DNA from 2 places in the Pseudoalteromonas phenolica genome. Region 2 is predicted to be linked to the other one. Evidence: riboswitches for the same ligand, from Rfam matches in the RefSeq annotation. Region 2 holds a riboswitch; the other holds the start of a gene.

Region 1 (16,158 bases), 220 kb from region 2:
GGGTAACACCGCTCACGCGTCCTGCTATCGCCAAGGTACCTACATCCATGCAGGCAAGGCGAATTTGCGCGTCAATAGCGAGCCTATTGCAAGTGAATTCAACGCTGTTAGCGTTGAAAGTAGCCTCTGGAGATAGATTTATTACCCAGAGTTCAGGTTAATTACTCACCGTAGACATAAAAGTCACAGCTAGCCATTGGTTTCTCTGATAATTCATCGTATATTCATAGCATCATATTACTTCACTGGAACATTGGAGTGTGAATGTATCTTTTTGAAGGCCTGAAGCAAAAGATCTCAGAATACCTTTCCCCCGCTGACGTAGAACTGGTTCAAAAAGCCTACGTGGTGGCGCGTGAAGCCCATGAAGGGCAAACTCGCTCTAGTGGCGAGCCGTATATCACTCACCCAGTTGAAGTGACACAAATTCTTGCCAGCATGCGTTTAGACCATGAAACTCTTATGGCTGCACTCATGCATGATGTGATTGAAGACACTGATTTTAGCAAGCAAGATCTTGCTGAGATTTTTGGCAATACTGTCGCGGAGCTTGTCGAGGGTGTAAGTAAGTTAGATAAACTCAGCTTTAAAGATAAAAAAGAATTCCAAGCTGAAAACTATCGCAAAATGATCATGGCGATGACGCAAGATATCCGCGTTATTCTGATTAAGCTTGCCGACAGAACGCATAATATGCGCACGCTTGGCGCACTTCGCCCAGATAAGCGTCGTCGCATCGCCCGCGAAACGTTAGAAATCTTTGCGCCTATTGCTAATCGCCTTGGTATTCATGACATTAAAAATGAATTAGAAGACTTAGGTTTTCAGGCGCTTTACCCAATGCGTCATCGCGCTCTAAAATCAGAAGTCGCAAAAGCTCGTGGTAATCGTAAAGAAGTGATCAGCAATATTCAAAATGAGATCAAATCTCGCCTTGAAGAAGCTGGTATTCAAGCAAATGTCAGTGGCCGTGAAAAACACTTGTATAGCATATATCGTAAAATGCTTAATAAAGAACTGATGTTCAATGAAGTTATGGACATTTATGCTTTCCGTATTGCTGTTGATAACCTTGATACTTGTTACCGTGTACTCGGTGTAGCACATAACTTATATAAGCCAATCGAAACACGCTTCAAAGATTACATTGCCGTACCAAAAACCAATGGTTATCAGTCACTGCATACTTCGCTTGTTGGCCCACATGGTATTCCTGTCGAGATCCAAATTCGTACCCACGATATGGATCAAATGGCTGACAAAGGGGTTGCTGCGCATTGGATGTATAAAAAGGCTGGCGACAGTGCGGGTCACACTGCACAGCAGCGTGCTCGTCAGTGGATGCAGAGCTTACTTGAATTACAACAGAGCGCGGGTTCATCATTTGAATTCGTTGAAAACGTTAAGACTGAACTATTCCCAGAAGAAATTTATGTCTTCACGCCAGACGGCCGCATTGTAGAACTCCCAATGGGTGCGACTGCCGTCGACTTCGCTTATGCGGTACACACAGATGTCGGTAACACCTGTGTAGGCGCGCGTGTAAATCGTAAACCTTATCCGCTCAGCAAAGCGCTCGATACAGGTCAAACCGTAGAAGTGATTACAAGCTCTGGCGCTCACCCTAACGCCACTTGGTTAAATTTTATTGTTACAGGTAAAGCGCGCTTAGGTGTTCGCAACTATCTGAAGAGCCAACGAGAAGAAGAGGCCCTAGAGTTAGGCCGTCGCTTACTCGATTCTGCCCTTGGCGAATATCAATTAAGTGACATTTCGCAAGAACAAATTGACCGTGTACTAGCAGAGCACAAGCTTTCAACCATGCTTGAACTACTTGTTGAAATTGGTTGTGGCAATATCATGAGTGTGCTGATTGCCAAGCGCTTATTGCAAAATGATGATCTTGACGAAGATGATGGCAGTATTGAACACTTAGCTAAAAAGGCAAAAGCTGCGATCATAGGTACAGAAGGCATGCTAGTTAACTACATGAAATGCTGTCGTCCAGTACCAGGTGATGCCATCACCGCTTATGTGAGCCAAGGTAAGGGCCTAAACGTTCATCGCCAAGAGTGTAAAAACATTAAAGGCTGGGAAAGTGAACGTTCGAAATATTTCGTCGTAAAATGGGATGACAACCCAGAGAAAGAATATATTGCAGGTCTTAGAGTTGAAATCATCAACCACCAAGGTACGCTTGCAAAATTAACCAGTGTAGTGGCAAGTACCAACGCAAATATCGTCGAAATTGCCACTGACGAAAAAGAAAGTAACTTATATATTATTGATTTAGGTATCACGGTTAAAGACCGTGTTCACGTCGCGGATGTGATGCGTAAGATCAGGGTGATGCCTGATGTTCAACGTGTATACCGTAAAAAGTAGGATTATTATGAACAAAGCTATTATTTCAACAGACAATGCACCTGCAGCGATCGGCACATATAGCCAAGCGGTTAAAGTAGGTACTGCTGTATACCTGTCTGGCCAGATCCCATTAGTGCCAGACACTATGGAAGTTATCTCTGAAGACTTTGCAGAGCAGACGCAACAGGTGTTTAAAAACCTTACTGCCGTGTGTGAAGCTGCAGGTGGTCGCTTACAAGACATGGTTAAGGTAAATATCTTCCTAACGGATCTAAGCAACTTCGCTACAGTAAATGAGATCATGAGCCAACACTTCTCAACACCATACCCTGCACGTGCAGCTATCGGTGTAAGAGAATTACCTAAAGGTGTGCAAATCGAGATTGACGGCATCATGGAACTGCCTTCAACAAATTAATCTCACATCAAGTATTTCTTTTATGTGCTTCGTAACACTTACGAAGCACATCCTCTATACACAAACCTACTCCTCTGTTCAGCATATCTTTCTTTGACTTTTCGGTATAAAGCCATCAGACTAGCCGTCTAAATAGCTAGGTGCTCAGATCATAGTATCGACTTGAGATAATCGGGAAGTTAGTGACGTAACCTAAAACTTAAAGCAACCTTCATAATAGAGTCATCTATTTTGAACCTTGTTATTAGGTTAAGTAATCTAACGCTGCCCCCGCAACGGTAATTGCAATCATTGCATAAGCCCGGAGACCGGCCTAACTATCAACCATAAGATTATATTGCGGTGGGCGATATAAGGTATTAGCCATCGTAATTTCGCTTTGGTGATGTATCTTATCGTCCTCATTTTGAGGTGCGTATGCAGTTGCTAATTTCTCGTTTTATTATTTGTTGCCTTTTGCCTAGCGCGCAGTTTGCCAATGCACAAAATACGCAAAACGAGATGGAAATCATCGAAATAGAGCAGCAACGCACGACCACAGCAAACTATCAATTAATCCAGCGCAGCGAATTTCTTGCCAGCGCACAAAGCCTATCTGACGTTTTAAGCACTATCAATGGAGTGCAAATTACACAAATTAGTGGCGTTGGTAATCCAGTCAATGTTTCTATTCGAGGCTCAAGCAGTAAACAAGTTCAGCTGTATATCGATGGTCAATTAATAAACGACAATCAATTTGGCGGCTTCGATTTAAATCAGATCCCAGTAGAACAAATTCAAAGTATTGAAGTCAGCAAGAGTCAGGCGATTGGCACAGGAATGACGCCAATTGGTGGTGTGATCAGGGTAAACACGTACAATCCATCAGCTTCACAAACTCGTTTGAGCCTAGCTGCGGGATCATTTGGGTTCAAAGAAGTAAACCTAAATCATAATGTTAAACTAGATACTCATGCACTTTCTCTTGGCGGTCAATTTTTAAGAGTTAAAAATGACTATGACTACATGGTACCGCAAACATTCGATAATTCTGCCATCAGTGCTGAGCAACCTTTACGTAATAACGATTATGATAAAACGGCTTTGTACATAAATGATCAAATCTCATTAGATGCGCATAACATTCGCCTCAATGCACAGTATACAAAGCAAAATAAAGCCATCCCTAATTATCAAAATAACTCACCTGAAAACCTTTCAAATCTAGAAACTAAGAACTGGCGGGCTGGATACATTCATGTGTGGAAAAGTGACTCAAAGCATTTATCTGAAGTCGAATTTGAAAGCTACATAGATAGCAAAAAAGAGCATTATATTGACGCACCAAGTAGCGTCTTACAGCGAGATTACTTTTACGATACTGATAAATATTTTGTCAGCTTAAAGCCGACTTTTGTGTTCGACAATATTACGCTATTGCCTTATAGCAACCTTGCAAAACAGCAATTTACTTCGGAACAATTTTTAAATGACCAAATCAATATATGCAATGGTTTCAGTGGCTGTGATGTAAAAGCGCAGCAAACAGACTTACACTTCGGAACAAGAGTCGAATGGCAAAGTGAAGATTTACCTTTGCAAAGCTACTTACTTGCTAACAAACAAAAGTCTCGCTCGAGCAATCAAAAACGAAATGTGAGTGCTGAGCAAGTCGATCAACTCAAGCAAGATGACAGTTATTCAAGCTATGAACTCGGCACAACCACCCATTTTAATGACATTGAACTTGAATTAGCCTTTTCTAAGGGCATTCGCACTCCCACGTTGTTTGAGTTATATGGTGATAGAGGTGCGTTTAAAGGCAATGCAAACCTAGCACCTGAGCACTCCAACACCTTTATGTTGGCCTCTAGTTACAATAAAAATGCACTTAATATCACCAGCAGTTTGTATAGAACAAAGCAAGAAAATGCCATTGTTGCGATTTTTAATTCAACGGGTACAGGCAGTTATACCAACGTCAGTGATGCCACTTTAAATGGCCTAGAACTACAAATAGATTACCGTTTTAATTCAGCATGGAGTACACAGCTACAGGCCAATGTAATAGATAGCCAAACCCACTCCGAGTTTGTTGCCTTTGACGATAAAAAGCTACCAGGTATTTATCATCAGCAATATAGCATCAGTTTGAATTATCAACTGAACGAAGCTTGGCGACTATCACTCGATACTCATATCGATAAAGAGTTGTATTTCAACAGAACCAATCGCTTCACTAATACGCAAGCCAAAGGCAATGGCACACCAAGTGATAGAGAAATCAGCGATTTCAGTGTTACTTGGCAGAACAGCCAACAAACACTGTCACTTCAAGTGAATAATATTTTCAATAACGACTATCAAGACTTAGCAAACCGCCCCGCTCAAGGACGCAGCTTTCAAGTCAAATACTCAATTAAAGGTCTATAACTATGCAATTTAATAGCTCAAGAGCTCCTTTCTCACTAAGCCTTATTTGTTCGGCGCTACTGCTGTCTGCCTGTGGCAGCTCAGACAATAACAGTGCTCCAACACTAAGTGGTGAATTGAACCCATCTGTACTTGAAAACACCACACTGGTTGCAAATTATACTGCGAATGACCCCGATGGCGACGCTATTACCTTAACAATTAGCGGTGACGACAGTGATTTATTTACTATCACGCAACAGGGCGAACTGAGTTTCAAAAATGCACAAGACTTCGAAACAGCTGGAAAAACCACTTTTTCAGTTACTCTTACAGCGACGGAAAATCAGGCTGACAAACTCAGCACCTCTTTAAACATCACTGTTTCACTGGGCGATGTTAAAGACACCCCGGATTTTGCCGCAGTACAAACAATTGCACCTGATTACACCAGTTCTGAAGTCGTATTTGTTGATGCTCTCAATCAACAAGTAGAAACTGGTTATTATGTCAAAGCCAAGTCAGATTACACGGTTGCCAGCTATAACTCAGACCTTTTCCACATCGGCCGTTTCTTTATCGATACCATTGATAAATACAATGTAGCTGAAAAAGACGCTGCGGTATGGTCTTACTCGACGCAAGATGATCAAGACTCAACCAGTCGTAACCCTTACACTCTAGTTTCATTAAGTGATACAAAAGCGTATTTGATTCGTTATGGCTCAGGCAAAGTATGGATCGTTAACCCGCAAGCAACTCAGCAAGAAGACTTTAAAATTGGTGAATTAGATATTTCGGCTTACAGCAATGACAATAAAAATGGCACGCCATCTCCTTCAGCAGCGGTTATCTTAGACGATAAGCTTTATATCGCAATGCAAAGGCAAAACGATAACTTCTCTGCAGGTACTGCATATGTAGCCGTGTTTGATACTGCAACCGATGAAGAGATTGAAACAAATGCAAACAGCGAAGACAGCTTTAAAGGTATTCCTCTTGCTGGTGTGAACCCGCTAGAAAACAGCATAATTGCAGCAAATGAAAAGATTTATGTTACTACACGCAGCGGCTACTCAGCGCCAAGCTTAGAGCTTAGCCGTATTGAAGAGATCTCTCCTGCTGATTATTCAGTAAAATCAGTATTAACCGCACAAGACATTGAAAACAATACCAGTGGTTACATCAGTGGTACAGCCATTGTGTCAGCAGAAAAAGGCTACTTTTATAGCTCAGAAGCCTTCTTTACGCCGTCTTACCATGTAAAATCTACTCTGCATGAGTTTAACCCAACGTCAGGTGAAATTATCGCTTCAGGTATTGCTAACACGGGTGAAACCGCCATCAGTAAAATCAAGCTAGATTCAGCTAACTTTTTATGGATGAGTATTGGCGACCCAACAGCGCCGGGTATCGATATTTTAAATACCGAAACAAATGAAAAGTATAAAGATAGACTAGCAACTGAATTAAATCCTAGCTCTATTGCATTTCTGGCAGAACAATAGTCAACTATTTTTTGAGGGGACCTAAGTCCCCTTTATTCTCTTTAAAAAACACATCTCCTTATATAAAACCTCCTATTTAAAACAGTAAAAATATTTATTTTCATACCCTTATTATTTGAACATGCAAAAAACTAATGACGCCAACTGTTGATTATTTGAACTATTTCTGCAATTGTAGTTTGTATCTAAGAAGAGTACAGGGAAAACAATAATTGAAAAAAATAGTCCTCTTAATGACAGCGCTGTCCAGTAATGCATTTGCCAACCAAACCGATTATGAGCTAATGCAACAATGGCTAGACTTAGAGAGCCAAAAAGGCAAACTAGAATTGAGCTGGCAAACAAATCAGCAATCATTACAAAATCAAATAAAGTTGCTAAAAGAAGAAAAAGCAGCGTTGCGTGCATTACTCAATAGAGCCAAAGACGCGCGAAGCGAAGTGGACGAAAAGCGATTTGAGCTCACTCAGCAACAGCAACAGCTTGAAGAAAATCAGCGATTGGTTGAAGTTGAGCTAAAGGGCCTAATGCAATTTATTAATAGAATCTCACCTCTATTACCCCCTCCTATTCAAGCTCAATGGGAAGATGCTTTAACAACCATTAATAGCAGCCCCTACTCCAACAGCGAGCAACTAGAAAAACTTTTAAGCATATTTAAATCTGCGACTGAGTTTAATCAAAGAGTGGCGATGAATAATACCAACATGACTATTCCTACAGCAGGCGGTGAGACACAAATGCTCGTAAGTCAGATTTATTTGGGTTTGTCACAGGCTTGGTACGTTAGCCAAGATGGTAAACACTTTGGGATAGGACGTGTAGAACAACATGGTTGGCAGTGGCACCACACAGAGCAAGCTCAGCAGTTATTAGGCCTCTCTTCGCAAGAAGACCTTTTACAATCTCTTGCGCAAATAAAATCTATCCTCAATAAACCTACAACTGCAGCCTTTGTGAATGCTCCTATTGCTATAGCCCCCATTGAAAAGGATTTATTATGATCACTCGGCTCACAATATTACTTCTCTTGTTGATCACTGGCTTTTCTTCTACTGCAGCCCCTATTTCTGTCAGCCAAGAGCTCGTCAACAGGATCACTGAATCTCAAAAGTCACTGCAGGCGCTTGAGTCTAAGATTAACGAAGAAACCCTGAAATATCAGGTCCAGCTAAATAAAGAGCTTGCTGCCGTCAAAGCATTACGAGAACAAGCCACAACAATTCAACGAACTGCCGATGAGCAGTTGATGAGTATTGAGCAACTCTCTGACCGGATCAATAAATGGCGAGAACAAGATAATTACCAAAAACTGTTATTACAAACTTATTTGGAACAACAAAATATTGCTTTTGAGCATACTGGAACGAGCGATGTCACAGTCAATCCTGAGATATTTCGGCGCCTGAGAAACGAATTAATCGACGATCTTGCACCCAGCTGGCAACAAACTGATGTGATCAGTACAAACGGTGAGATCAAACCTTTTAATGTACTCAATATTGGCCCTATCCAACTGGCATATAATTCCCAATTACAATCTGGTGGGTTGCTTGAAAATCCAGTTAATCAAACTCTACCCAACCTTGTTAAAGGGGTAAGCCAAAATGCTCAAGCTGTGCAATTACTGCAGCTCAATCAAACGGGCATAGGGAGTGTGACTTTTGACCCGACACTTGGTAATGCCACTAAGTTGCAAAATAACCAGCAAGGGATAGTTTCCCACATTAAAAAAGGCGGTGTGTGGGCATTACCTATTTTATTTTTTGGCTTATTAGCATTTATCGCTGCACTACTTAAAAGCATTCAACTCATGCGCTTACCTCGCATTAGTAAGGATTTCATTGAGCAACTCAATGCCAAAAAAACTTCATTTGGAGTGCAAATTCCATTTGATGGCGCAGAGAAAAAACTAGTTCAAATCGCGCTCGATACACCAGTCTCTGAGCAAAGGGACGATCAAATCGTGTCTTACTTAATGCAGCACCAACATAAAGTTGAAAACTATTTAGGCGTTGTTGCTACAACAGCTGCTATTGCACCGCTTTTGGGTTTACTTGGTACCGTATCTGGCATGATAAATACCTTTATGATGATGAATACCTTTGGTACTGGAGATGCGGCAACCGTCTCAGGAGGAATATCGGAAGCTTTAGTAACAACAGAGCTTGGGCTGATTGTTGCTATTCCGTCACTCATTATAAGTGCGCTGTTAAGCCGTAAGGCTAAAAGCTATAACGCCAAGCTTGAAGCCAATGCTATTCAGATTAGTAAATTTGCGATGCACTAACATGACAGATATCAGCATATTCCTAAAGCTACTCAACAACACCATAGTATGGACATTGATTGGCGTTGCATTTTTTAGTTACGGTAAGCTTTTATCGTTACTGGCTTTCGCAACTTGCAACACACAATGGGCTGCGCGTTGTAATTACTGGTTAAGCGCTCTAAAGACACTGCTTGCATCCTTACCTTTACTGGGACTCTTGGGCACAATCAGTGGATTACTAAGCACCTTTAATTTCATGTCTGTCAACAACGGACTAGATATGCAAGAGATGATCAGTGGCGGGATTGCCACTGCTATGTTCACTACTCAGCTAGGCTTAGTATTTGTTGTACCTGGTCTTTTGCTCCATACCGCTTTGAGAAACAAAGTTTCTAACTGGCAGGTAAATACGGCATGCGCTCACTAATAAAACAAAAAATTTCCGAATCTAAAAGCCAAGAGATAGACTTAGCACCACTACTTGACGTGGTCTTTATACTACTTATCTTCTTCATCGTGACCACTGTATTTGTAAAAGAAACAGGGGTAGAGGTTGATAAACCCAACGCCGTATCCAGTCAGCAGTTGCAAAAGTCAGTATTTTTAATTGCGATAACGGATACAGGTCAAGTCATGTATGCAGGCACTAATATTGGCGTTGCCGGTGTAAGGGCAACATTGATGCAAGCAAGCCGTTCGCAAACTCGTCCACTGATCATTCAAGCAGACAAAAGCGTTCCCACTGAGTTATTGGTAAAAGTCATTGATCAAGCTAAGCTCGCCGGTTTGAGCAATATTAGCCTAGCAACACAGGCGCAATAATATGGCTCCTCTGACTCATAATTCATTGAAGTATGGAACGCTCACTTTAGCTCCCTGGCTGCTAAGTGCAATGATTGTTGCAGGTCTAGTTTTCAGCTTACATTTACTAAAACAGCAACCTGAGGCACCTAAAGCTGACCTCATTACCAGAAAAATAGACGTGGCTTTACCAACCCCTCCACCGCCGCCACCACCGCCAGTGAAAACTACTTCGAGCAGTAGTGAGCCGTCTCAAACCGCGCTTAACCTAGCCAGCTTAGGTGACGGACCTAGTATTAATTATGCTGATAAACCGACAATGACACTACCAAAAGTCGAGTCGCTTGAGTTACCCAACTTCGCGATTGATGCAAAGGTGATTCAAGAGCGATTAGCCCTTGATATGCCTTTACTGGCTGTCGAAAAGCTCGATCGCGTGCCACAAGTCGTGCGACAAAAATATTTCCCTCCCCCTAAGTCTGTTAGACAAAAGGGGGTGAAGCGAATAAAGACACAGGTTGAATTGATTATTGATCAATCAGGCAAGCCCTATATCAAACGCATTGTTGATCCTGTTTACCCAGAAATGGAAGAAGTGATCCGCGCTTGGGTCAGCCATGCAATCTTCAGCAAGCCAAAGAAAGATGGCCGAGCTGTGCAAGCAATTTACTTTTACTCTATTAACTTCAATTACGGCAGATAATCTATGAAGAATCTAAAACAAATAATTATTGCTGCGCTACTGTCTCAAAGCCTGTGTAGCACTGTCGCATTTGCCAGCTCATCATACGCTCAATTTAAGATAGAAGTTGCGCCTCCAACATTTGTATTGCCTCAATTTACCGGTCCTTACACTGAAAAAGAGGCAAACATAGCACCTGAAGAGCTTGAGACGGCTGAACGTTTAAAGAGCCTCTTAGAGCAAGGTAAAAGAGAGCAAGTCCTTAAAGAGCTGGAGGCTTTTTATGAAATAGAGTTAAGCGTTGCCATGATAATGCTAAAAGCACAACTATATTTCGCGTTAGAGGATTATGATAAAGCTGAAAAAGCCTATTTATCATCATTGAGCCGTAGCCCACAACTTATTAGGGCGCATGGTGACCTTGGACAGCTCTACCTACTAAAAGGGGAGCTAGAGAAAGCAAGAGAACATTTTTCTAATGCTATCTCCTATGGCTCTCAAGATGCTCTAATATATGGTCAGTTAGCATATTTAAATTTATCTCTATACGGCCCCTATTCTGCGATATCAGCGTACCAGCAAGCACTCGCATTAGAACCAACCCAAGAACAGTGGCAGCAAGGGTTATTTATTTCTTTAACGCAAGCCAAAATGTACCCTGCTGCACAAGCACTTCTAAGCGAGCTTATTGCCAAGCACCCGAACGACCATAAGTTATGGCTAAATCAAGCAATACTTAAACTTGAACTGAACAATAATGTAGAAGCATTAGCATCTTTAGAAATGGCGATATTGCTCGGTAACGAACAGCAAAGTAATTACAAAATAGCAGCTCAGCTTCATATGCAACTTGATAGTTTTGATAGAGCAGTCGAACTGATTAGCTTTCATTTAAACAACTTCGACCTCGAGATGAACAGCCTCAACACCTATTTAACTTGGCTCGGTCAAAGGGGGCTGTGGTCTCAAAGCCAGAAAATTCTCAGTTCGCTAGAAAGTAAACTGCCAGCGATGTCAGCACCCAAGCAGAGTATTATTCACCTTCATCATGCCTTAATCGCTAAACAATTAAATAAGAAAATTCAAACTGCAGAAAGTTTTCAGCTTGCAATTGAGAAGAACCCAAATAATGGTAAGGCATTGCTTGAATATGCCAATTATCTCACATCCGACAAACAGTTTACGAAAGCAGAAACCTTACTATTAAGAGCAGAAGCACTTAATGAATCGAAAAAAGAGGCCATGCTTGCAAGAGCTCAGCTCTATGTTGATTTGCAAAACTATCAAGCAGCACTTAAAACACTAAAAAACGTCGCTAATCGCTATTCAGAAACCAAAGGTATATGGCAGCAAATAGCACTCATTGAAAATATTATTCAAACAAGAAAACAGCAGGAAATTTAAGGACTATTAGATGAACAAAATAATACTATTTTTACCATTAAGCTTGCTGATAGGTTGTCAGTCAACGACAACTAAAATAGCTTGCAATGCATCAGAAAGCGAGTGGTATGAATTTGGTCAACAAGCAGCAGTATCAGGCAAGAGTGTACGTATTTTTGATTCATACAAACAACAGTGTTCAGAGCAATTAATACAGACTGCTCAAACGCACTACATTGATGGCTTTACTGATGGTTTAATGACTTATTGCACTTATGATAATGGCTTCGAAAGAGGCAAGAAAGGCCTTGAACTAAACACTATATGCCCATTAGAAATGCGCGCTGAATTTGAAAAAGGCTTCAAAATAGCAAAGAGAATCAGAGATGAAGAAATGAAACAAGCTGAACATGCTTTACGAGAAAGAGAACGCTACATACAGCAAAGAGATAATGCGCCACCAGAAAAAAAATAGTGGCGCGTGTAGAGTGGCGATAGTTCACCTATTGCCACTTATCTAATTTAGTCGCGGAAATTCTTAAACTGGAAAGGTTGACCTAGTTCACCAGTACGAATTAGCTGCATCACTTCTTGTAAATCATCGCGCTTTTTACCTGTTACACGAACTTCTTCACCTTGAATAGAGGCTTGTACTTTGATTTTTGAGTCTTTGATAAGCTTAACGATTTTCTTCGCCATGTCTTTATCAATACCCTGTTTAAGTGCAACTTTACGTGACACATATTTACCAGAGCGCTCAATGTCTTTTAGTTCAAGGCTTGAAACATCTAAGCCACGCTTTGACGCTTTTGCAGCAATGATATCGAACAACTGCATAACTTGCTGCTCGGCTTCAGCTTTCAGGTTAATCGTCTCGTTAACTAATTCAATTGATGCATCAACACCACGGAAGTCATAACGGGTTTCAAGTTCACGGTTAGCATTATCTACCGCGTTCTTCGCTTCTGTCATTTCAATTTCAGACACAATGTCAAATGATGGCATTATCTATCTCCTAATCATATTATGGCCTGATTATAACAAGCAAAAACCGACTCGGTGAATAAATTTATGTTTCAGCTCACATCCATTTACATGGGCTTTTTGTATATTCACCCACCATCCATTTTTCGATGATATACTGATGAAACTTTGCCTGCATAGAGAAATAGGAAGTTTTGTGACTCGGCGTATTTATCAAATTCTATTACTGCTCACTTTAAGTATTTGTACTTTTTTATTTGCTAAAGAGATCCAGCATTCTGGTATTCGTTTTGAACATGCGGACAAAGTTGCACACTTTGGTATTTTCTTTGTCTTAGCTTTTATTATGCATCATGCAATTCGCTTCCCAGTTTGGCTACAATTATGCTTACTAACAGCTTATGGCATTGGTATTGAATATATGCAAGATACCTTACCTTATAGACAAGCTTCTATCGGTGACTTTGTTGCTGATGTTGCTGGTGCTGCCAGCTACTATTTAAGTTATTTCGCATGGCGAGAATGGCGAGTTCGCAAGCATGGCTAATGTTCACATATTAGGTGCTGGCGCTGTTGGCTTAAGTTTCGCGTTTCATTTAAGTAAGTATCATGAAATTACGCTACTGACTCGCAGTAAAAAAACAGATACCTTTTATTATCAAGAAAATGAAGTCGTCACACCAATCGCAACCGATATAACTGATATCACAAGTTTGACCCCGCAAGATACCATCTCAATTTGCTTTATCTGCGTTAAAGCGTACCAGCTCATAGATGCGTTCAATGCCATTCAGCCTTTTTTAGCGCCTGAAGCCAAGATAATTATCAGTCACAATGGTATCACCGATTTGACAGAACTCACTTCGCAACTAAACTCTTCTCAAAGCCTATTCTTCATGAGTACATCACGTGGGGCATTAAAGCCTTCAAGTAACACTGTGGTTCAAACAGGTATTGGGGCAACCTATTTAGGCGCTTGTAATACTGAAGCTGAAAATAACATTGATGCTTTTTATGAAGAAGTATTTTCAAAGAGTATTGCCGTAAGCGCTATACATAAAGATATGGCACTACTTCGCTGGCAAAAGCTAATGGTTAATATTGCCATCAACCCACTTACTGCATTGCATCAAGTTCAAAATGGGCGATTACTAAAACCAAGTTACGCCACACAAGTGATAAACTTATTAAACGAAGCCTGTTTTATTGCCCATAAATTAGGAATTGATATCGCATTAGCAGACGCACTCAATAGTGCTTATACCGTAATGAGACAAACACGTTTTAATAATTCGTCAATGGCACAAGATGTAAAGTTAGGACGAAAAACTGAAATTGAAGCGATCTGTGGTTATATCGTTAGTGAGGCAAAAAAACTCGGACTGGATACGCCTTATAACCGAACCATGCTTGAACAAATCAATCATTTAGAACAAACAAGCTGATAGCAAAAAGCCGAGTTATACTCGGCTTTTGAACAGGCTATGATAATTGTTATGGACGGTACACTTTTACATTCATGTAGCCATTTTCGTGTAAAATAAGTGCTTGTAACTGACTCATTACGCCACGGGCACAATATAAGTAATATTCTTTGTTTTGAGGCAGATCACCAAACTTAGTGGCTAATCTAAAGAATGGAATATGCTCTACCTCTACCCCTTCAAGCTCAAGTGGATTTGCATCCTCTTCTTCAGGCGAACGAATATCAAGTACCACAGCATTTTCAGGAAGCTCGCTAACAGTTTCAGCTTCTTTAACTTCTTCTTTCGCTTCTTCTTCGATTTCACGAATATCTTTTACTGTCGCATTTTTGATTACCGTATCTAAAACATCAAAGTCGAACTTGGCTTCTTCTTCCAAGATATTAGACATTTTCGCTTTTACAGTTGGTTTCTGAGAGATAACACCACAGTATTCAGGCATAGATTCAGCCATTTCTACTGTACCAATCTCACGGGCAATCTTAATGATATCTGCTTTGTCATGTTGAATAAGCGGGCGTAAGATCAATGTTTCTGTAACACGGTCGATCACACTTAAATTTGCCAATGTTTGACTTGAAACCTGACCAACACTTTCACCTGTGATTAACGCGTGAGCATTCACTTTTTCAGCTACAGCTGCCCCTGCACGCATCATCATACGCTTAAGGATCACACCCATTTGGCCGTTTTCTACATTTTCTAAAATCTCAGCAACCACGGGTTCAAAGTCTACCGTGATGAACTTAACTTTGTGAGTTGAGCTAAATTGCTTCCACAAATAGTGACTCACTTGTTTCACACCGATTTCGTGGGCAGCACCACCAAGATTAAAGAATAAGAAGTGAGTACGCGCACCTTTACGCATCATCTGATAGGTCGCAACGCCAGAGTCAAAGCCACCTGAGATAAGAGACAACACATCTTCTTGTGTCGGCAGAGGGAAGCCACCGATACCATAATGTGTATGAGTAACAATATAAGCCAGATCTTTTTTGATTTCGATTTTAACTGTAACATCAGGCTTGCTAAGTTTAACTTTTGCGCCTTCAACATTTTGATTAAGACCACCACCGACATAACGCTCTACATCGCTTGAAGTAAAATCATGGTTACCATTGCGCTTCACACGCACACAAAAGGTCTTCCCTTCGATAGTGTGACTCGCAAGTTCTAGAGTACGCTGGTAAATATCGTCAATAGTTTCAAAAGGTGTTTCTTGTACTTCGATAAACTGCACAATACCTGGTACGCGTTTTAGGTTATCAATGAACCATTCACGGGTTTGTGCATCGCTGATATCCGTTTCAACTGCAATGTTATCCCAGTTATTTTTTACGCGTACTTTCTCATCTCGACGAAGTAAAATCATCTTGATGTTTTTCTCAAGTAACTTGGTAAAGCGTTTACGAACAGATTTACTCTTGATCGCGATTTCAGGGTGCAGTTTTACGATAAATTTAAGCATAGAAACACTCTTAAGGTGGGCGAATGCGCGCCGCGTCAGTCGGGCGCGCGATTATAACAAATTTCTATGCGATGAGGAAATAAACAATATTGGTTGATTAGGCAATACTCGGTAAAGCCTCATCAGCCAATTGCTGATATTGCTTTTGCAGGTCACTAATTTTCTTAAAACTCAAATCAGTGCAATATGGTTTGACTAAAACTAACACTTTGACAATACCATTATAGATATCTTGTTGCTCTAATACCCCTGTCATACGACGCGCTTTAACGTAAGGTGTCCAGAAGCTCACAGTCATCTTTAACATGTGCGCAAACTCAGACGCATCTTCATCTGTAATTTCTATTACGCCAACACTACGTAAACCGATCACAACAGAGCGCACTTGATCAAATAAGTC
Region 2 (16,158 bases):
CTTGAAGGTCGCGAGAAAGAACTATTTGGTTGGATTGCACCAGGTAGCAACAAATTCTCTGTAACACGTACATTTATCTCACACTTAGCGCCGAGCCGTTTGTTCAATATGACAACGTCTACAGGTGGTTCTAAGCGTGCAATGGTGCCAATCGGTAACTATGAGCGTGTTATGCCACTCGACATTCTACCTACACCACTACTTCGTGACTTAATTGCACGTGATTTAGATAGTGCGATTGCGTTAGGTGCATTAGAGCTAGATGAAGAAGATTTAGCACTGTGTACTTTCGTATGTCCAGGTAAGTATGAGTACGGCGCAATCTTACGTGATTGCCTGACTACTATCGAGAAGGAAGGTTAATCCCATGGCCTTAAAGAAATTTCTAGAAGATATCGAGCCGCATTTTGAACCTGGCGGTAAGCATGAAAAGTGGTATGCCCTGTATGAAGCAGTCGCAACCGTTTTCTACACTCCAGGTTATGTAAACAAAGGTGGCACGCACGTTCGTGACAACATCGACCTAAAACGTATTATGATTTTAGTGTGGATGGCGACATTCCCTGCAATGTTCTTTGGTATGTTCAACATCGGTCACCAAGCTGCACTAGCAATTGGTAATGGTTTTGAAATTGCTAACACTTGGCAGGCTGCTATTTTCCAAGCATTAGGTGGTGAACTAACAGCACAATCAGGTATTGGTGCTAAGTTCTTCTACGGTGCATGTTTCTTCCTGCCAATCTATGCGACGGTATTTATCGTTGGTGGTTTCTGGGAAGTATTATTCGCTTCAATCCGTAAGCACGAAGTTAACGAAGGTTTCTTCGTAACGTCTGTATTATTTGCATTGATCCTTCCTTCTACAATTCCATTATGGCAAGCCGCGTTAGGTATTACTTTTGGTGTTGTAGTTGCAAAAGAAGTATTCGGTGGTACAGGTCGTAACTTCCTTAACCCAGCATTAGCAGGCCGTGCGTTCTTATTCTTCGCATACCCAGCTGATATCTCAGGTGATACGGTTTGGACTGCAGTTGATTCATTCACAGGTGCAACAAACCTAGGCCTAGCGGCGCAAGGTGCACTTGATTACAACAACATGGCACTTTGGTGGGATGCTTTCTATGGCTTCGTACAAGGTTCTATGGGTGAAGTTTCAACGCTAGCACTAATGATTGGTGGTTTGTTCCTAATTTATGTTCGTATTGCGTCATGGCGTATCGTGCTTGGTGTATTCCTAGGTATGGTAGTGATGTCTCTACTTCTGAACATGATTGGTTCTGAAACTAACCCTGCATTTGCTATGCCTTGGCACTGGCACTTAGTACTAGGTGGTTTTGCATTCGGTATGTTCTTTATGGCGACTGACCCAGTTTCTGCGTCTTTCACAAATAAAGGTAAATTCGCATACGGTGCACTAATCGGTGTAATGGTTGTTCTGGTACGTGTAGTTAACCCTGCATACCCAGAAGGTATGATGTTAGCAATTCTATTCGCTAACCTATTTGCACCATTATTCGACCACTTCGTTGTACAGTCTAACGTTAAGAGGAGATTGGCACGTGTCTAGTAACAATGAAACTATTGGCAAAACGCTAGGCGTTGTTGTTGGCCTATGTTTAGTATGTGCAGTTGTTGTTTCTATGGCATCTGTTCAATTACGTCCACTACAACAAGCAAATAAAACTCAAGACGTGCAACGCAATATTCTTGCTGCAGCAGGTATTGAAAGTTCAGCAGATGTTTTCAAAACGTTTAACGAAAATATCGAAGCACGCGTTGTTGATATGAAGACGGGTGAGTTTGTTGATACAGATCCAAACTCTTTCGACTTCGAATCAACTAAGTTCGATGCAAAGCGCAGTGTGAAGCTTGAAAAAGCGCAAGATAAAGCCGGTGTTCAGCGTATGACGACTGAATCTCCAGTTTACTTCGCTAAAGATGCTAACGGTCAAGTAGATACTATCATTCTACCAATCCAAGGTTACGGCCTTTGGGGTATTATGTACGGTTTCCTAGCACTAGATGCTGATACTAAGACTGTTAAAGCAATTAACTTCTACAAGCATAATGAAACACCGGGTCTTGGTGGTGAAATCCAAAACCCACGTTGGACGTCTATGTTCGAAGGTAAAAAGCTACCACTTGATATCGTAAAAGGTACTGCTGGTAACAACGAACACAAAGTAGATGGTCTTTCTGGTGCGACATTAACATCTGTAGGTGTTGATAACACAGTTGACTTCTGGACAGGCGACAAAGCGTTCGGTCCATTCCTTGCGAACGTACGTAAAGGAGCATTGAACTAATGGCAAATGCAAAAGAAATGAAAGAAGTCTTGTTTGGCCCTGTTTTTGCGAACAACCCAATTGCGCTTCAAGTACTTGGTATTTGTTCTGCACTAGCAGTGACATCAAGCCTTAAGAATGCACTTATCATGTCAATCGCTCTGACATTAGTATGTGCTTTCTCAAGCTTATTTATCTCTATGATCCGTAACCACATCCCATCAAGCGTTCGTATCATCGTTCAGATGACTATCATCGCTTCATTGGTAATCGTGGTAGACCAAACGCTTCAAGCGTTTGTATATGCAACAGCGAAAGAGCTTTCGGTATTCGTTGGTCTAATCATTACTAACTGTATCGTAATGGGTCGCGCAGAAGCATACGCAATGAAGACACCTCCACTGATGTCATTCCTTGATGGTATCGGTAACGGTTTAGGTTACTCAGTTGTACTTCTAACAGTTGCATTCATTCGTGAACTAGGTGGTTCAGGTACACTATTTGGTATCGAGATTTTACCACTTATTTCTGAAGGTGGTTGGTACCAGCCTATGGGTCTATTAATCCTACCGCCAAGCTCGTTCTTCATCATTGGTTTCTTCATCTGGGTACTTCGTACTTATAAGAAAGACCAAGTAGAAGCGAAGGCATAAGGAGAGAGAGATGGAACAATATATCAATTTATTCGTTAAAGCGGTTTTCATTGAAAACTTAGCGTTATCTTTCTTCCTAGGTATGTGTACTTTCCTTGCTGTATCTAAGAAAGTAACTACATCAATGGGTCTAGGTGTTGCAGTAATCTTCGTTCTTGGTGTTGCTGTTCCAGTAAACCAATTAGTTTACTCAGCAATCTTAGCGCCAGGTGCACTAGAGTGGTTAGGCTTCCCTGAAGCTGACTTAAGCTTCCTTAAGTTCCTAACTTTCATCGGTGTAATCGCAGCACTTGTACAGATCCTTGAGATGACGCTAGACAAGTTCTTCCCTGCGCTTTACAACGCACTAGGCATCTTCTTACCACTAATCACTGTAAACTGTGCGATTTTCGGTGCAGTAGCATTCATGGTTGAGCGTAACCTGAACTTCGGTGAGTCTGTGGTATTTGGTTTAGGCTCAGGTGTAGGTTGGGCACTAGCAATCGTATTACTTGCTGGTATCCGTGAGAAGATGAAGTATTCAGACGTACCAGATGGTCTTCGTGGTTTAGGTATTACCTTCATCACAGTAGGTCTAATGGGTCTTGGCTTCATGTCATTCTCTGGTATTTCACTTTAATTTAGCGAGGAAAAATCATGCTTGAGGTATATTTAGGCGTAGGGATGTTCATCGCTATCGTTGTAATGCTTGTATTGATCATCATTGCAGCGAAGTCGAAGCTTGTACCAAGCGGTGACATCACAATCAGCATTAACGGTGACCCTGAAAAGGCAGTTACTTCAGCACCAGGTGGTAAACTACTAGGTGCACTAGCAGACGCTGGTATCTTCATTTCATCTGCTTGTGGCGGTGGTGGTTCTTGTGGCCAGTGTACTGTTCACGTTAAAGCGGGTGGTGGTGATATCCTGCCAACTGAGCTTGACCATATTTCAAAAGGTGAAGCACGTGAAGGTTGTCGTCTAGCGTGTCAGGTTGCTGTTAAAACTGACATGGAAATCGAAGTAGAAGAAGAAATCTTCGGTGTTAAGAAGTGGGAATGTACAGTTATCTCTAACGATAACAAAGCGACATTCATCAAAGAGCTTAAGCTTGGTATCCCTGATGGTGAGGTTGTACCTTTCCGTGCAGGTGGTTATATCCAAATCGAAGCGCCAGCTCACCACGTTAAATACGCTGACTTCGATATTCCTGAAGAATATCGTGCAGATTGGGAGCGTTTTGGTTTCTTCAATCTTGAGTCTAAAGTTGACGAAGAAACGATCCGTGCATACTCAATGGCTAACTACCCAGAAGAGTACGGCATCATCATGCTTAACGTACGTATCGCGACTCCGCCGCCAAACAACCTAAGCCTACCATGTGGTAAGATGTCATCGTTCATCTGGTCACTTAAAGAAGGTGATAAAGTGACTATTTCTGGTCCATTCGGTGAATTCTTCGCGAAAGAAACTGATGCAGAAATGGTATTCGTAGGTGGTGGTGCTGGTATGGCGCCAATGCGTTCACACATCTTCGATCAGCTTAAGCGTCTTAACTCAGACCGTAAGATGTCTTTCTGGTACGGTGCACGTTCTAAGCGTGAGATGTTCTACGTAGAAGATTTCGATGGCCTAGCGGCTGATAACGAAAACTTTGAATGGCACGTAGCTCTTTCAGATCCTCAACCAGAGGACAACTGGGAAGGTTACACAGGCTTCATCCATAACGTTCTTTTAGAAAACTACCTGAAAGACCATGAAGCGCCAGAAGATTGTGAGTTCTACATGTGTGGTCCTCCAATGATGAACGCGGCTGTAATCAACATGCTTAAAGATTTAGGTGTTGAAGACGAAAACATCTTACTAGATGACTTCGGTGGCTAAATCAGCGTTATCTCAGTGAACACTTCACTGAAATAAGATAGACTTAAACCCCAAGCAATAAGCTTGGGGTTTTTTTTGGGATAGAGAAAAGTATGAAGAAACTAGTAGGCATTTTTGTATTACTGATCACGGTTGTTTTGACAGGGTGTTTTGACAACAAACAAGAGATTGAACCTATTGTTATTCAGGGTAAAACAATGGGAACCACTTATACGGTCAAAGCCTTTCCAATTAATGAAGATTTAACTGCAGAGACATTAAAAACAGAAGTTGATAACACTTTGATTGCGGTGAATCAGTCTATGTCACCTTGGGTGAAAAACTCAGAGATTAATCAATTCAATACGTTGGCTGCAAATACTTTTATGCCTATCAGTGATGACTTTAAGTCAGTTGTGAAAGAGTCAGTTCGTTTAGGTGTTTCAACAACAACACTAGATGTCACCATGGGCCCACTCATAGATTTATGGGGGTTTGGCCCAGATAAACGCCCAACAAAAACACCTTCACAGTCTCAACTTGATGAAATGAAGGCTCACATTGGTGTTGATAAGCTGGTGTTAACAGACGAAGGGTTAGCGAAAACCATTGACGGTTTAGAGTTATCTTTTTCAGCGACAGCTAAAGGCTTTGGTATCGATAAAGTTGCTGAGCTTCTAGAAGCCAAAGGGATGACAAATTACATGGTTGAAATTGGTGGTGAGCTTAGAATTGCCGGCACTAAAGCGCAGTCACAACCTTGGCGTATTGCGATTGAGCAGCCAGATGCGCCAGCAGGGCAGAGGCAAGTGCATAAAGTTATTGAACCAGGCAATAACGGCATGGCGACTTCAGGTGATTACCGTATTTTCTACGAAATGGATGGCGAGACCTATACGCACTTGATTGATCCAGGCACAGGCAAACCAGTTAAGCATGATTTGGTGTCTGTGACCGTTTTACACCCTTCTGCAATGACTGCTGATGGCTTGGCAACAGCACTTACTGTCATGGGCACAGAGCGAGCAAAAGCTTACGCAGAAAAGCACAATTTAGCTGTATATTTAATTAGTAAAAGTAATGAAGGGCTAGTGACCTATTCAAGCCCGGCTTTTGCGCCTTATTTGTAAATAAGGCAATTTTGATTAATTAGTCGAAATAGTACACTAAGCGCGTTATAATGACGGCTGTTTAAATGCCGTCATTTGGTTCAGATATATTGAGCCGTTAAACTGTTTTTAAGGGGCCTGTGCATGTCACTATTTTTCCTAACTTTTGGGTTACTTATTTTAATTGTTGCAGCTATGGCTGTCGGTGTAATCGTGCAAAAGAAATCTATGGCAAGCAGCTGTGGCGGTTTAGGCGCGGTTGGTATTGAAAAGTCATGTGATTGCGATGATCCATGTGACCGACGTAAAAAGCGTATGGCGAAAGAACAAGCTTGGAAAGAGAACCAGATTCTTTAAGATAAACTAAGCAAGTAATCTTTAATCAAATGCGAGCTGAGGCTCGCATTTTTGATCTGAGGCTAAAATGACGAAGACATGGTATTTCCTAAGGCACGGTAAACCTGTTACTACAGGTATTCTCACTGGTTCTAAAACTGACGTTGCCGTGTCTGAGTTAGGGGTAGCAGCGATGGAGTCTGCTTTACCAAAAACAGTCCAATTTGATGCTTGCATTTCTTCCCCCATGCAGCGTTGTCTGAGCTTTGCTAGAAAGCAATCCAGGCAATCAAACTTACCACTGGTGATAGCAAAGCAACTTCAAGAAATGGATTTTGGGGATTGGGATGGTCGAACTTATGAGTGGCTTTGGGAGAACACTCAGAATCCAAGTATAGGTGAATTTTGGCAGGCGCCTTGGCAACATACACCGCCAAATGGAGAGTCCCTTTGTGCTTTCAGGTCTCGAGTTAAGCAATGGTGGGAGGCTGAGCTATCAACCCGGCATACCACACACAACCTAGTGGTGACTCATGCCGGTGTTATCAAACAAATTTTAGCTGAAGTCATTAACTTACCTTTAGATTCTCTGTCCTCTATCAATAGTTTAGAAGTTGGCTATGCTAAATTGGTAAAGATTGAAGTTTACTTTGATGAAGCATATAAGCCGTGGCCTAAAGTTGTGTTTTAGACATCTAGACTTCATAATATGGTTTTTCTGATTAATCTTGGGAATAAGCTGAAACTGCTTAACTGTCCCCGCAACTGTGAAGTGCATTTAAATGCACGAAGTCAGATACCAAGGTCAGAAAAATCCTCTTGAGCGGGCGTACTCAAGAGCACACAATTTTAGCCGTAATTCGGTTAGGACTGTGCGTTTGTGTCTGCCCAACCGTTAGTAAGGGTACGAATGCAATCAGCTTGTCAGCACTCTAAATTTGCACTGCAAGTTTCAAACTTAGATTTGGTACTAGATAAACATCAAATATTACACAACATCTCTTTTGATGTTGCTGAGGGGCAGTTTATTGGTTTATTGGGTCCTAATGGGGCTGGTAAGTCATCGCTGCTTCGTTGCCTTTACCGTTTTTTTACCCTTTCAAGCGGACAAATAACCCTTTTTAACAAAACGATTTCAAGTTTCTCGCATAACGAATATGCCCAACAAGTTGCAGTGGTTCTGCAAGAAATGCCTGAGCATTTTAATCTATCGCTTTATGATGTGGTTGCAATGGGTATAACACCTCATAAAAGTTTATTTTCACCATTAAATAAAGCTGATCATGAACTAATTGCAAAGTCTATTGAACAGGTTGGTCTGACACACAAAATCAACGAGTCATTTGCTCACCTTTCTGGTGGTGAAAAACAAAGGGCACTGATCGCTAAAGCCATGGCACAAAAACCTAGGCTATTGATCATGGATGAGCCAACCAGTCACTTGGATGTGAAATACCAAATACAAATTATGGAGCTTGCCAAGGCAATGGGGATCACTGTGGTTGCTTCTTTCCATGACTTAAACCTTGCGGCAGCTATGAGCGATAGCTTGTTGGTGCTCCAACAGGGGGAGCTATATAAAAGTGGAACGCCAACTGATGTGCTAGATGCGCAATTACTCAGTGATGTATTTGATGTCTGTGCTGAGGTCACGCAAGTACCTTGCCCGTATAGAGACAAAACCCATATTCCTCATATCCGCTACCACTTTGGATATCAACTATGAAGCCGCTTATTTCGCTGTTAATTTTGCTGATAAGCTGCTTTTTTAGTGCTTTAGTTGCCATTAAGCATGGCGCGATTGATATTAATGCGAGTGCTGTTTGGCAAACTTTATTTGCTTATGATGCCAAGGCCTTTGAGCAAAAAATTGTTATGGAATTACGTATTCCCAGAGTGATTTTAGCATTTGTTGCTGGTAGTGGTTTGGCGTTGGCGGGCATTATATTGCAAACCGTGACTCGTAATCCTTTGGCAGATCCCTACCTTTTTGGTATTTCATCAGGCGCGTCATTTGGTGTCGTGTTACTCATCACATTTACAGGCATCACAGCTGGCTGGGCGATGTCAGGGGCGGCGTTTTTAGGCAGTGCGCTGGCAATGACCCTATTATTGTTGATTGCTTATGGACAAAGGGCGAGACAGGTAGAAGCGATGTTACTCGCCGGTGTTGCCTTGTCTTTTTTATTTAGTGCATTTACCAGTTTGCTGCTGTATTGGAGTGATCCACAAGCCGTGAGTGCCATTATGTTTTGGAACTTAGGTAGCTTTAGTCGCGCTGATTGGCAATGGTTGTGGTTGCCCTGTTCAATTGTATTGCTATGTATGGCTTGTATGCTGTTGTTTAGGCGTGGTTTAAACGCACTATTACTGGGTGATGAAAGCGCTGCAACATTAGGTATTCAGGTGGCTAAATTACGTTTAGTCATGTTGCTATTGAGTTCATTGCTGACCGCTGTATTGGTTGCTATGTGCGGTGGCATTGGCTTTGTCGGGTTAATGATCCCGCATTTGGTACGTTTTTTCATTTCACAGGCAACTTCAATTGGCCTGCTGTGTACTGCTTTAAGTGGTGGGTTGATGATGATATGGGTAGATTTATTTGCCCGTACTATTCTTGATAATCAAGAGCTTCCCATTGGTGTTATCACTGCTGCAATAGGCAGTGTGTTCTTTTTAACTTTACTGACTCTCAAACAAAAAAGGCCTTAGCGTATGTTCTCAGTTAAAGCACTTGATACGCGTTCTCGCGAACTTATCGAAAAAAAAATAAACCTGAAAACTAAGCCTTTGGGTGCGTTAGGTGAGCTAGAAACATTGGCTAAACAGCTGGTGACTATTTTCTCTCAGGGTATAGAACCTGAGCAGCTTTCAGCATTTCGACCACAAATCAGCAAACCCACTCTAACAGTGTTTGCAGGCGACCATGGTATCGCTGCAAAAGGTGTATCTATCGCGCCTAGTGAAGTAACAGCCCAAATGGTAGCGAATTTCGCGTCAGGAGGCGCTGCAATTAATGTTTTCAGCAAACAATTAGGGTGGCAACTCGAGATAGTCGATTGCGGTATTCTAAGTGAACCCGACCAGGCCTTAGGTGTTACCTCACAGCGTTTGGGATCAGTTACGCGTTCATTTGATGAATGTGAAGCGTTAACCCAAGCTCAAGAAGCGCAAGGTTTTGAGTTTGCTAAGAAGCTTGTTCATAAACAATATCAGCAAGGTTGTAACACTTTTGCATTTGGTGAGATGGGCATTGGCAATACCAGTGCAGCATCGGCTATTTTTAGCGCGTTGAGTGGGCTCTCTGCTGAATACACGGTTGGGCTTGGCACGGGCGTCTCAAACGAAGTGGTAGATAAAAAAGTGGAGCTGATTAATACCGCGCTTAACTTACACCGAGATAAACTGAATGACCCACATGCAATCTTACGTTGTTTGGGTGGGTTTGAGATCTGTCAAATGGTCGGCGCCATGTTGGCTGTTGCGGAGTTACAGCAGGTTATTATTATTGATGGATTTATTGCAACGGCCGCGGCATTACTGGCTATTCGTATTGAGCCAAACAGTCAAAGCTATATGGTGTTTGCCCATTGCTCTTCTGAGCAAGCGCACCTGCAAATGTTAAATTCAATTAATGCTAAGCCTCTTTTAGATCTTGGTCTTAGATTGGGCGAAGGGACGGGGGCGGCATTGAGCTTACCCTTGTTACAAAGTGCTCTGGCGTTTTATAACGACATGAATAGTTTTGATGACGCAAATGTCACGAAAGTTGTTTAACATGAATAAGCAGCACTTTTTATTGGCTGTGAGCTTTTTAACTCGTGTGCCTGTACATTTTGAACAAGAGATTGAAAACAATGCACTCAGTGAAGCAAGTGGCTATTTTGCCTTAGTTGGTTTGTTGTTGGGGGTTACCTTAGCTGCTGTATATGGTGTTGCGTCTTTGATTTTTCCGCCAAGCGTTTGTGTGATCCTTACCCTCTCTCTGGGTATTTTAATTACTGGCGCATTTCATGAAGATGGTTTTGCCGATGTCTGGGACGGTTTTGGTGGCGGTTGGACTGTCTCGCAAAAGCTGTCGATTATGAAAGACAGTCGTTTAGGCACGTATGGTGCCAGCGCACTTATTTTATTACTGTTATTAAAGTTTCAACTACTGAGCCTACTGAGCAATAGCTTTACACAAGTGCTTTGTGCACTAGTTTTAGGCCATACTCTTAGCCGTGCAATGGCGACGAGTATCATTGGTAAGCTTGCTTACGTGCAAGAAGATGCGCAATCAAAGGTAAAGCCAGTCGCCATGTCGCTTTCTTCTCATGCAAAAGACTTCCTTGCTTTAACCTCACTGTGTGCGCTATTTGTGCTTTGGCTTTTTACACCGTTGTCTTTAATGGGTGTGATTATTTTAGTGGCTGTTTTATTTTTAACTCGCCAGCTGTGTATAAACTGGTTTAAGCAACAGCTTGGTGGGTATACGGGAGATTGCTTAGGCGCTGCGCAACAATGCTGTGAAATCATGATTTATTTAACTTTAGTGGCGCTCTGGGTGTAATGAGGCAAGTGACTAGCTATGACTCAAAATAATATTCATCTCATTTTAGGTGGCGCACGCTCTGGAAAAAGTAGTTTCGCAGAACAAACGGCATTGGATTTATATACTTCAGGTAAAGTGAGTAAATTTGTATACATCGCCACGGCAGAAATTAAAGATGCTGAGATGGCTCAGCGCGTATCTCATCACCGCGCCACACGAGATAAACGCTGGCAAGTGATTGAAGAGTCATGGTACCTAGCCGACATATTACAAAAGTTTGGTCGCGACACTTGCGTATTAATCGACTGTTTAACCTTATGGTTAACGCATGGGTTATGTGAAAAATCAGAGTCTGAATTACAAGTACAAAAGCAGCGTTTGCTCGAGGCATTACAACATACACGAGCATCTGTTTTGCTAGTCAGCAATGAAGTAGGTCATGGCATAGTGCCCCTCGGCGAGTTAAGCCGGGTGTTTGTCGACCAGTCTGGCTGGTTAAATCAAGATATCGCTAAAGTTGCACAGCGTGTTGACTTTATCATGGCTGGCTGCCCGCTAAGGATTAAATAAGTGAGTAAGATGAAAACGTTAATGGTGCAGGGCACTACATCTGATGCGGGTAAAAGTACCTTGGTTGCGGGGTTATGCCGCGTGCTTGCAAGGCTTGGGGTTAAGGTTGCGCCATTTAAACCTCAGAATATGGCACTCAATAGTGCGGTAACCCCTTGTGGCGGCGAAATAGGCCGTGCTCAAGCACTGCAAGCCATCGCTGCGAAACAGCCTTTAAGCACTGATTTTAATCCTATTTTACTCAAGCCCAATAGTGATACCGGTGCGCAAGTTATTATTCATGGCCGCGCCATAAGCAATATGGAAGCGGCAAAATACCATGATTATAAAAAAGTTGCGATGCAGGCTGTGCTCGAATCGCATCAAAGATTAGCGTCTGATTTTGATGCCATCATGGTAGAAGGCGCGGGAAGTCCTGCGGAAATCAATCTACGCGAAAATGATATCGCTAACATGGGGTTTGCTTGTGAAGTAGATTGCCCTGTGATCATCATTGCTGACATTGATAAAGGCGGCGTGTTCGCACACCTTGTCGGCACCTTAATGTTACTCAGTGAGTATGAACAGTCCTTGGTGCAAGGCTTTGTGATCAACCGCTTTCGTGGCGATATTGCTTTGCTGCAGTCGGGTCTTGATTGGCTCGAAGAAAAAACGGGTAAACCTGTGTTAGGTGTGTTGCCCTACATGCATGGCTTAAACATCGACGCTGAAGATGCCGTCGCAATGAATAATGTAGTGACAGACAAACAACTCACGGTCAGTGTGTTGTTACTGCCGCATATTAGTAATCACACTGACTTTGATAGCCTGCGGTTAAACCCTCAAATTGATTTACGTTATGTAAAACATACCGAGCAAATCGGACAAACTGATCTGATTATTATCCCGGGCAGTAAAAACGTCATCAACGACTTAGCTTTCTTGCAGACGCAAACATGGCAAACCGAAATAAAGCGTCACTTACGTTATGGCGGTAAGGTGCTAGGCGTGTGTGGTGGTTTACAAATGTTAGGCAAACGCATTTGTGACCCTGATGCTATAGAAAGCTCTCAATCTGAAATCACAGGATTGGGGTTAGCTGATTTTGAAACAAAACTTACGCAAACCAAAACCCTGACTCAAGTGCAGGGTAAGTGCGTTATCAATCAGCAAAGCGTGGACATTAAAGGCTATGAAATTCACTGCGGGCAAAGTAGTGGTCCCGCCCTTGAAAGGCCATTTATGTATTTTTCTGACCATCCACAAGGTTTTCTGAAAGATGGTTTTATATCAGATGATAACCTAATTGTTGGTACTTACTTACATGGTTTGTTTGATGAGCCCAAAGCGGCTGCAGCCATTTTAAACTGGGCAAGTAATGGCAGGCTAACAGAAACGAATTTTAGTCTAGATGAGCACCGTGAAAAACAGCTAGAGTGGCTGGCAGATGAATGCGAAGCGCATTTAGATATGAACAAAATTAAAGCATTAATCAATTTATAGGGTGTGAATTATGAGCGAACAAGATAGACATCAACAGAGGCAACAAAAAGTTAAAGAGAAGGTGGATGAAAAGGTCGCTGCTGCCAATATCGAAAAGGGCATTTTTCAGGTCATCACAGGGAATGGCAAGGGGAAATCGACGTCTGGTTTTGGGGTTGTGACGCGTTGTGTCGGTCACGGTCAAAATGCAGCTGTAGCTCAATTTATTAAAGGTATGTGGGACTGCGGTGAGCGTAACTTACTTGAAAAAGTAGGTGTCCCTTTTGCGGTAATGAAAACCGGCTTTACATGGGAAACGCAAAACCGTGAAACAGACACGGCTGCAGCGGAGGAAACTTGGCAGCAAGCTAAAAAGTGGTTAGCAGACGATAGCATAGATTTAGTGTTACTTGACGAGCTGACCTATATGGTGAGCTACGATTATTTAGACTTAGATGAAGTTATCAGCGCCATCGAGAATCGTCCGAAAATGCAGTCTGTGATCGTGACTGGTCGTGGTGCACACCGTCGTTTAACTGAGCTTGCTGATACAGTAAGTGAAGTGCGAAACGTGAAGCATGCTTTTGAATCTGGTGTTAAAGCACTAAAAGGATTTGACTACTGATGTGGTTAAACAGGACTTTATTGATCAGCTTTCTGCTGCTTACAAGTCAATATGTTGCAGCAAATCAATCACATAACTCGTCACAACCAGATATTCAACATAAAGCACAACGTATTGTGGCTTTAGCGCCGCACATTGTTGAAAACTTATTTGCCATAGGTGCGGGCGGTAAAATTGTCGGTACCGTTGAATATGCAGATTATCCAGAGCAGGCGCTTGAGATCTCAAGAATTGGTGGCTATCACGGTATTCAACTTGAGAAGTTATTGGCTTTAAAGCCAGATTTGGTGATCGCGTGGCAAACTGGCAATAAAAAAGCCGATCTTGAAAAAATCGAGAAGCTAGGCATTAGAGTGGTTTATAGTGAAACCAATGACTTAACTAAAGTATCTGAGCAACTAATAAAGTTTGGTAAGCTAACAGGTCATCAAGCACAAGCCAAACAAGTGGCTAAAGAATTTGATGCGCGTTTAGCCAAGCTACAGAGCCAATATCAAGATGCAAAGTCGCTGGATGTATTTTATCAACTTTGGCCTGAGCCTATGATGAGTGTCAATAAAAACACCATGATCCATCAGGTATTGTCAATTTGCCAAGTGAATAATGTGTTCGCTCAAAGTCGAGCGGATTATCCGCAAATTAGTATTGAAAATGTACTCAAGTTTAAACCGCAAGTAATTGTATTACCTGAGGAGAAAACAAAGAAAGACGTACAGCATACTAATTGGCAAGACTGGCCTCAGATCCCGGCTGTTGAGCATCAGCAGTTTATTAGGGTAAATGCCGATCTATTACACCGATTTAGTGTACGCGCGCTCGATGGAGTTGCTGACTTATGTGATAAACTGTCGCAATCTCGCCGTTACTATCAAGAGCAATCATAATGAAGACTTGGTCAGACTTTATCGCTGAACAAAGCCAGCAACCCTACCTTAAAGACACGCTAGAGTATGTCGCTCAAAAGCGCAGTGAAGGTGTGACTGTTTTCCCCCCCGAGCAACAGGTATTTTCAGCATTTGATGCCACGCCTTTTGAGCAGGTTAAGGTGGTCATTTTGGGCCAAGACCCTTATCACGGACCAGATCAAGCCCATGGTTTATGCTTTTCGGTGTTGCCGGGTATTAAACCGCCTCCGTCACTGGCAAATATGTATAAAGAGCTGGTGCAGGACATAGAAGGGTTTAATATTCCTGATCATGGTTATTTAATGTCATGGGCTGAGCAGGGTGTGTTATTACTTAATACTGTATTGACGGTTGAACAAGGACAAGCACATTCGCATAAACATCTAGGTTGGGAAAAGTTCACTGATAAGGTGATTGATGAAATTAACCAACATAGAGAAGGCGTCGTGTTTTTACTGTGGGGCGCCCATGCTCAGAAGAAGGGCAAAAATATAGATAAAAACCGCCATCATATTTTACATGCACCTCATCCTTCCCCTTTGTCTGCACACAGAGGTTTTTTCGGCTGCCAGCATTTTTCAAAGACCAACGAGATACTTGATAGTATGAGTAAAACTCCAATTAACTGGCAAGTGTAATATCAACCTCTTAATCTAAGTATTAATGAGGGTTGCTATTAGTTCACTGAAAAAAACGAAAAATGGCTCCATAAGGAGCCATTTTTTAAATTAAATCTAGTTCTTCTAGATCTAAATTGTCTGCAAAATAATCGAGATCTTGTAGCTCTTTACGAAGACGTTGTTTGTCTTTAAAGGCTTCAATTTCGCGCCATTTTCGTTTTTGTTTTTTTGAAGAGGTGCGTTTTGTTGTTTCAGGACTTTCTAATACTGCAATGATATCGTCTAGGCTATCCATGATGTTCTCCCATTGATTATTGACCTCAAATGACGGTTTTTCGTCAGCTCTGTATATTTGATATACGTTTTGAGCAACTTCGGTATACCATAACTCGCTTAAAAATAAAACAACTATGTGTTGCTTTTGTTACAGTAAGGTAACAGTTTGATGAAGATGAAACGCGGGGGAACATAGCTTTTGGGCATAAAAAAACGCCGCATAATGCGGCGTTTATATTGAATATGTTTATTAACTATAGTGCTTTAAAACGCGCTTCTAGTGTTTCTTGTGCCTCAGCAAAAGCACGAATACCTTCAGCAAGCTTTTCAGTGGCCATAGCATCTTGGTTATGCTGCCAGCGGAATTGCGCTTCGGTTAATGGCGCAGGCTTAGCTTGTACTTCATAGTCGTTTTCAAGTAAGTACTCTTGTGCATCGGTAAGCTCACCAAGCTCTTCAAGCAGTGCAGGGCTAATGGTTAGCTTGTCACAACCCGTTAATGCAATGATTTCACCAGTATTTCGGAAGCTAGCACCCATTACCACAGTATTATAACCATGCTGCTTATAGAAAGAGTAGATGCTGCGAACAGACTGCACACCAGGGTCTTGCAGTGGATCAGTTGGTTTTTCTAAGCCGTTAGCAACGTGCCAGTCAAGAATACGACCCACAAATGGTGAGATTAGGAAAACATTGGCATCAGCACATGCACGGGCTTGTGCACTGCTAAATAATAGCGTTAGGTTACACTTAATACCTTCTTTCTCTAGCTGTTCAGCCGCTTTGATACCTTCCCAAGTCGATGCAATCTTGATTAAAATTTTGTCTTGGCTGATACCTTGCTCTTTGTACAGTGCAAGTAAGGTTTTGGCTTTAGCAATCGTCGCTTCTGTATCAAAAGATAAGCGCGCATCTACTTCAGTTGAGATGTAACCCGGGACA

What was found. A riboswitch is a leader RNA that binds a small molecule or an ion and turns the genes downstream of it on or off. The one in region 2 is predicted to bind cobalamin.
Region 1: another riboswitch for cobalamin. It lies ahead of PP2015_RS14940 (TonB-dependent receptor plug domain-containing protein); the one in region 2 lies ahead of PP2015_RS13895 (ABC transporter ATP-binding protein).

Annotation. Positions count from the first base shown of each region.
Region 1 is NZ_CP013187.1:3,323,320-3,339,477, forward strand. It holds gene spoT (bifunctional GTP diphosphokinase/guanosine-3',5'-bis pyrophosphate 3'-pyrophosphohydrolase) at 265-2,385, shown strand; gene PP2015_RS14935 (RidA family protein) at 2,393-2,785, shown strand; cobalamin riboswitch at 2,907-3,116, shown strand; gene PP2015_RS14940 (TonB-dependent receptor plug domain-containing protein) at 3,203-5,197, shown strand; gene PP2015_RS14945 (Ig-like domain-containing protein) at 5,200-6,684, shown strand; gene PP2015_RS14950 (DUF3450 family protein) at 6,897-7,688, shown strand; gene PP2015_RS14955 (MotA/TolQ/ExbB proton channel family protein) at 7,685-8,974, shown strand; gene PP2015_RS14960 (MotA/TolQ/ExbB proton channel family protein) at 8,976-9,383, shown strand; gene PP2015_RS14965 (ExbD/TolR family protein) at 9,371-9,778, shown strand; gene PP2015_RS14970 (hypothetical protein) at 9,780-10,460, shown strand; gene PP2015_RS14975 (tetratricopeptide repeat protein) at 10,464-11,843, shown strand; gene PP2015_RS14980 (DUF2799 domain-containing protein) at 11,854-12,297, shown strand; gene PP2015_RS14985 (YajQ family cyclic di-GMP-binding protein) at 12,345-12,827, opposite strand; gene PP2015_RS14990 (VanZ family protein) at 13,003-13,353, shown strand; gene PP2015_RS14995 (ketopantoate reductase family protein) at 13,346-14,251, shown strand; gene thiI (tRNA uracil 4-sulfurtransferase ThiI) at 14,301-15,758, opposite strand; gene PP2015_RS15005 (TetR/AcrR family transcriptional regulator) at 15,856-16,158, opposite strand, start outside.
Region 2 is NZ_CP013187.1:3,103,266-3,119,423, reverse strand. It holds gene PP2015_RS13940 (Na(+)-translocating NADH-quinone reductase subunit A) at 1-363, shown strand, start outside; gene PP2015_RS13935 (NADH:ubiquinone reductase (Na(+)-transporting) subunit B) at 368-1,567, shown strand; gene PP2015_RS13930 (Na(+)-translocating NADH-quinone reductase subunit C) at 1,560-2,306, shown strand; gene PP2015_RS13925 (NADH:ubiquinone reductase (Na(+)-transporting) subunit D) at 2,306-2,938, shown strand; gene nqrE (NADH:ubiquinone reductase (Na(+)-transporting) subunit E) at 2,949-3,557, shown strand; gene nqrF (NADH:ubiquinone reductase (Na(+)-transporting) subunit F) at 3,575-4,801, shown strand; gene PP2015_RS13910 (FAD:protein FMN transferase) at 4,894-5,910, shown strand; gene nqrM ((Na+)-NQR maturation NqrM) at 6,034-6,246, shown strand; gene PP2015_RS13900 (histidine phosphatase family protein) at 6,314-6,916, shown strand; cobalamin riboswitch at 6,928-7,049, shown strand; gene PP2015_RS13895 (ABC transporter ATP-binding protein) at 7,136-7,951, shown strand; gene PP2015_RS13890 (FecCD family ABC transporter permease) at 7,948-8,937, shown strand; gene cobT (nicotinate-nucleotide--dimethylbenzimidazole phosphoribosyltransferase) at 8,941-10,002, shown strand; gene PP2015_RS13880 (adenosylcobinamide-GDP ribazoletransferase) at 10,004-10,777, shown strand; gene cobU (bifunctional adenosylcobinamide kinase/adenosylcobinamide-phosphate guanylyltransferase) at 10,796-11,329, shown strand; gene PP2015_RS13870 (cobyric acid synthase) at 11,339-12,811, shown strand; gene cobO (cob(I)yrinic acid a,c-diamide adenosyltransferase) at 12,822-13,415, shown strand; gene PP2015_RS13860 (cobalamin-binding protein) at 13,415-14,299, shown strand; gene ung (uracil-DNA glycosylase) at 14,299-14,958, shown strand; gene PP2015_RS13850 (DUF3545 family protein) at 15,044-15,235, opposite strand; gene tal (transaldolase) at 15,471-16,158, opposite strand, start outside.